Regions from separate parts of the Photobacterium sp. GB-50 genome, predicted to be linked through region 1. Evidence: predicted binding sites of a transcription regulator. Region 1 holds the regulator's gene; the other holds the start of a gene.
What was found. The regulator CRP, encoded in region 1, controls carbon source genes, mostly activating them, when cyclic AMP is high. The targets are predictions, from matches to a motif close to TGTGANNNNNNTCACA.

Region 1 (3,219 bases):
CCTTATCGAGAAACTGATTAATACAGGGAAAATCAGTTAAGTTTGCACAAACGAAAATAAATAGAAAAAAGGTTGGCACAAACACCAACCTTTTTCATCTCAATCATTATTAAGCAGTGATGATTTCATACGAATGAGTCAACTTAACCTTTTCAGCAATCATCAAGCATACAGAGCAATATTTCTCTAAAGAATCAGCAATGGTGTTAGCCACTAAGGTTTCATTTAAATCAAAACCTGAAACAATAAAATGCAAATTGGCTGCGGTAAACAAACGTGGCGCTTGCTCTCGACGCTCAGCTGAAATAAGAACCTCACAACCCACAATATTTTGCGCTTGGGATTGTAAACCACTGACAACATCTACTGAGCTACACCCTCCCGCCGCCATTAATACCAATTCCATTGGACTTGGAGCTTTATCCCCTCCATTACCATCCATGACTACACTATGACCGGAGCTAGATTGACCTAAAAAAGTCATATCTTCTACCCATTTTACTCGGGACTGCATCGCTTAATCCTTATTCAAACGCCCAATAATTGTCTCTAGTCTTATTGATTAAATAATGAATGTAAATCCTAATTCTCCGCCTTAATAACAACTTTTTTCCTCTCTAAAAATCGTCGTAATAATCATTACTTATCGCACCACTTAAAATTATCTCGCCGCATTGTGATCCTGTGCACAGTTATCCATATGAAATGAACGAATCTACTAGATCAATATCAAGAAAAAGGCGCAGAAAAAGGATACACTCTAACTTATTCAAGTTAGCTTGCAGCCCAGCGGCTGAATGGATACCCTATCAGTAGGCAGTTTTTTTTCTCGTGATAAAAGTTAGAAAAGAAACCAATGCTGTTGGGCAACAAATGCAGAGGAAGTTAGTAATATGGTTCCAGGTAAACCGCAAACAGATCCAACTTTAGAGTGGTTTCTTTCCCATTGTCATATTCACAAGTACCCATCGAAAAGTACGCTGATCCACGCAGGTGAGAAAGCAGAAACGTTGTACTACATTGTGAAGGGTTCTGTTGCTGTACTAATCAAGGATGAAGAAGGTAAGGAGATGATCCTTTCTTACCTAAACCAAGGTGACTTTATTGGTGAGCTTGGCTTATTCGAAGAAGATCAAGAGCGTACTGCTTGGGTTCGTGCGAAAAGTCCTTGTGAAGTAGCAGAAATTTCATTCAAAAAATTCCGTCAGTTAATTCAGGTTAACCCTGATATTCTGATGCGCTTATCTGCTCAAATGGCAAGTCGCCTACAAGTGACAAGCCAGAAAGTAGGTGATTTGGCATTCTTAGACGTTACAGGTCGTATCGCACAGACATTGCTAAATCTTGCAAAACAACCAGATGCAATGACGCACCCTGATGGCATGCAGATTAAGATCACTCGTCAAGAAATCGGTCAAATTGTTGGCTGTTCTCGTGAAACAGTGGGTCGTATTCTGAAAATGCTTGAAGAGCAGAACCTTATCTCTGCTCACGGTAAGACGATTGTTGTTTACGGTACGCGTTAATTTTTAACGTCTTTAACCGTACGAAAAAAGCCGCACACTGTTGCGGCTTTTTTATTTCTTATTGATTAATAATCCCCCCATAAATACCTTTAAAAAGTGTGTCATTAATGCCATTAATTAATTTGTATTGCTCAAATTAAATGCTAAATTCAAGCAATGAATGGAGTTCATCTTTTTTTGGTTTTTATATGGATATTGAACGTTTTGCCCCGAATAGCTACACCACTGTACCTGGTGCTATCGCTCCTCAACCTACAACTATTGAGATGACAGGCTTTAGTGACCGTCGTTGTTATTTAGAACAGCAAACAGGTTTACGTCGCTGTCCTGTTGAAGACAGTGGTATTTGGGGATCGCCCCTCGATAATTAACAGATTTAAAAAAAAGCAGCCAATTGGCTGCTTTTTATTGCCTTGTTTACACTGTTCAAGAGTTATAAGTACTTTCAAAGATCTTATCTGCCGAAGCTTCAACAAATCCGGTATAAATCTCACCATCAGGCTGTAAATAACGTTTAGCAAACTCATAAAATCCGCCAGAGACCAACATCTCACCATCAGAAAACGTGACCATGACTTTATCAGCCATGGTTGCTGATTGCTCTAACATCACAGTAGGATCGCCTTTTACCGCACCTCCCGCCTGATTAATGTCAAAACCACTTGATTCGAGAAAATGGTTCACTTCAGAAATTTCATTAAATTGCTCAAGCTGATTAATATCAATAGTAAAATGATTAGCACCAAAACCATGCGCTGCCACCCACCCTGCATATTCACTTTCTGCATTTAAAAACTGATAACTATCACGGCTTAATTGCCATGGTTTACCTTGAGAAAGAAAAGCAGGATCAGCAAAATAAGCATCATCAACTTGATCGACAAGCTGACGTACTTCTGTTTGTAACTCTGTTGAACATAATCCTAATTGCAGTTCACTAATAAATACTTTAGGCGCAGCAGGATCGGGATGTTCAAAGTGCTCTGCATATAACTTTTTCGCTTTGAAATGATATCGACCTTTGGGTTTATAACCTACCGCAATAAAAGGGGCCGCTAATCTTGCTAAACCACATTTCGGTAGTGCAAAAGTACGCAACGCAATATGATCATTTCTAAGTGGCGCATCTTCGGTAAGTAATTGCCGAATATTCAGCGCTGAAGGGCATAATCGCTGAGTATAATCTTGCCATAACGCGGTAAATAATTGTTCCATGCTGCACAATCCTTACTGTAAGTAATACAGTGAACCTATTAGTCTCAGAGTGAAATACCCGGAGATAACTGCTCAGGTAAGCATGTTGCCTCACCTTCCATTGATGCCATTGGGTAAGCACAATAATCAGCAGCGTAGTAAGCACTTGGGCGTAAATTACCAGATGCTCCTGGGCCACCAAACGGTGCATCTCCACTCGCTCCCGTTAACTGGCGATTACGATTTACAACCCCCGCGCGAATATGATCAATAAAATATTGCCATTCACTATCATCGGTTGATACAAGCCCGGCTGATAAGCCATAACGGGTGTCGTTCGCAAGACACACGGCTTGAGCAAGATCTTGATAACGCACTACCTGCAATAATGGGCCAAAGTATTCTTCATCGGGTAAATTTTCGATATTCGTAACATCAACGATCCCAGGTGTAACCACCGCTCCCTGTCCGCGCTTTGCCTCTACCAATACTTCGCCAC
Region 2 (3,219 bases), on a different contig from region 1:
CTATATCACCCGCTTGCACTGGGTGTTGAGTTTCTTTATCTAAAAAGTAGCCTTGCCCTTGTTGTGACTGCTCTAAAATATGCTGAATGTGTGCGGCTGTCGCCGTTGCCATCGTCGACTCATAATCGCCCTTGGTAATAGGCTTACCATCGAGGCTATCTTGCAACCAGAACGTGAGCGCGTGTTGTTGTTCGCCGTTTAGCCACCAGCTACGATCTGGTGCTTTCGGACTATGACCAACAGGGTCAAACGTAATATCTTGATCATAAATAAACGGGCTATTAGGGGTATCAAAGACACTATTTACCGACGCAATCATATCTGCCGTTGAACGCCAGTTGGTACCTAATGTGTAATGATCTTGAACCTGACGACGGGCTTGAATATAAGTAAAAATATCTGCCCCACGAAACGCATAAATCGCCTGCTTAGGATCACCGATCATAAACAATCCGCATTCAGGGTGATCGTGATACACCGAACTGAAGATACCGTACTGCAAGGGGTCGGTATCTTGGAATTCGTCGATCATCGCAACTGGATATTGGCTGCGGATCTTACTTGCCAGTAGATCATCTTGATCGTTGTCGATCGCAGCGCCTAACTGCGTTAAGAGATCATCAAACGATAACCACCCTTTATGGGCTTTTGCCTCCGCCAGTAAAATACGACAATGTTCAATCGCGTGCGCTAATAAGGGATCGCGTAATGTCGCTGGGTTATCAAGTAAATCTGCAACCGCAACAAATACCGCATGCTGTGGTGCTTCACCTTTCGGGGTTTTAGTGATCAGTTCCTGTTGGTGAAACTTCTCTAATTTATCCGGTAATTCATAATTCTCAGTCGATTGATTGGCCCATTCATTCACTTGAGCGAGCCACGTTGGTAGGCTCTTTTTGGTATAGCTACGTTTATTCACGTCTGAATTGGCAATTAACGCTTCTAAATCAGCGAAGTGCTGTTTCCATAATGCTTTAAATTCATTAATGCGTTCGATATTTTGCTGATGTAACTGCTCTAAACTTGCCGTCATAGCCGCTACAGAAAGTTTAACGGGAGCACCTGTTAAACTATTGCCAATATCTTTTAATAGCGCATGCGGCGATGACCATAAATCACGGATCTGACAAGCAAGCGCTCGTGGTAACTGATAGAAATGACTACGCCAGTAATCCGCAACCACCAAGTTCTTCAATTGGCTTTCATCGGTGACAAATTCATTGTTGAAACGACAGCCTGATTCAAACGCGTTTTGAGTCAACATTCGCTGACAAAAACCATGGATGGTATAAATAGCCGCTTCATCCATTTGACGTTCAGCTTGCAGTAAAATATTGGCTGCCGCTTTATGATCGGGATACTCTTGCAGTAACGGGGCTATAACGGGATCGCCACTCACACCACGACTAAACGCTAAACGCGCATCGTGAATACGGCCACGAATACGATCGCGAAGCTCTGCCGTTGCCGCTTCGGTAAAAGTCACCACCAGTATTTGATCAACCGTTAATTCAACAGCATGACGCGTTTCTGCATTACCATGACCGAGTAATAGACGCAGGTATAAACTGGCAATAGTAAATGTTTTGCCCGTACCGGCAGATGCTTCAATTAAACGTGTACCATGCAATGGAAAGGCCATTGGCTGCAAAATATTGGTTTGCGTTTGTACCGTCATGATTTTACTTGTCCCATATCGTAAAACTCGATCACTCCAATGATCCCTTGAAGCTCAAGGTGATCTTGCTCACATCACTACTGTGATCAAACACTTATAAGCGAATATTGAGCGATCAAATCTTGTTATATTCTAATATTGTGAGAACTTACTCACGGTTTGTATTACAGCGGTTGGTTAGTATCAGCGCCAGAAACTTGGTCACCTCTGGACCGGTGGCCGTACAGCAAGCACCCTACAACTAATAATGATTTGCTGGCGGCCACACTACCCCTTATTCCGGCTTTACTTCTTCACTATTTAATACTGCAGCCTGTAGTACTTTCAGTGCCAACACATAGCTATTCTGTGCAAGTTCATCATTCCAATGTGTCCATACTCGATTGATGTATTCATCCGCGCCTTCACCTGCAAAGAAGTAACCATCGTTAAAACAATCTGCCATTTTGCTGTAGGCTTTCTCGATGGTTTGTTCATCGTCTTTCCAGTTACCTTGCTTATCAACACACGCTTGAATACCTGCATGTGCTGTTTTCGGAAAATACGCTAAAGGTTGATTCAAACCTTGGTAATACAACTCGATAAGCTCTTGTAAATAACCTTGTGCTTTACTCGCTTCGATCGCATTAATGACAAGGTGCTTATCGGTACCAATAATATGTGTTTTCTGGTTCAATTCTGGCTGGCTAATCGCTAAACATAAGTGATCACACCAAGCCGCGAGTAAATCTACCGAGCGCACTTTACCACTACGAAAACGCATTAAACCTGATTGATAGCGCTGTTTCAGCCAACCTTGAAGTAATACGGCATGACCATTTATCGTTAGTGTTATTGCCACTTCCTGATCATCTAATGGCGCATGAATTAATGGCTCAATCTGGCTAACTAACTCACGTACTGCTAGACGACTGGCATCTAAATCAATATCACCAAATGCCGCTACAGGTAACTTGCCCGCTGCTTTTTGCTCTTGAGCGAAATGACTGAAGATCTGATCCGGATCTTTATTGGTCATTTGAGCATCAAGCAATAATGCTAATAGCTCATCTTTAACGTGATAACTTTCAAGATGATTCAGCACAAACGGTTCATCATCTTCCAATAATCCCATTGGCGGCTCAAAGTAGACTTTCAGACGACGGTTAAAGAAATAACGTACCGGTAAACGCCAGAAACGCTGCAACTCAGCAAGCTCTAATACTTGTTGTTGATCATCGGCAATCGGTTCTGGAGGAAGTTCACCTAATTGGAAAGGTTGGCTCGCTTGCCCTTCACGAGCAGCAGCGGGTAGCCATTCAATGGCATAACTGCTATTACTCCCGATAAAAGCACTCGGACTAAATGGCACTAAGGGATGGTGCTCAATCAGTTTTTGTTTAATGTTTTCGGCTGATTGATCGACAGGAAGAGATTCATCCCCCTCTAAGCAATAACCTTGCTGACAATATTCCACCAGCTCACTGACTAGCACAGACGCAATTTTTTCTGCGTTGTCTTGAATTGAGCGACCCACGTAGCTGATATATAAGGTTTCTTGC

Region 2: the regulator CRP is predicted to act here: its motif matches at 1,737-1,752, upstream of recB (exodeoxyribonuclease V subunit beta).

The regions. Positions count from the first base shown of each region.
Region 1 is NZ_PYNX01000009.1:17,848-21,066, forward strand. Features, by position in the region: gene C9J41_RS12740 (phosphoribulokinase) at 1-40, shown strand, start outside; gene C9J41_RS12745 (OsmC family protein) at 110-514, opposite strand; gene crp (cAMP-activated global transcriptional regulator CRP) at 894-1,526, shown strand; gene C9J41_RS12755 (hypothetical protein) at 1,715-1,897, shown strand; gene C9J41_RS12760 (DUF1338 domain-containing protein) at 1,953-2,741, opposite strand; gene astD (succinylglutamate-semialdehyde dehydrogenase) at 2,786-3,219, opposite strand, start outside.
Region 2 is NZ_PYNX01000015.1:11,922-15,140, reverse strand. Features, by position in the region: gene recB (exodeoxyribonuclease V subunit beta) at 1-1,678, opposite strand, end outside; gene recC (exodeoxyribonuclease V subunit gamma) at 1,953-3,219, opposite strand, start outside.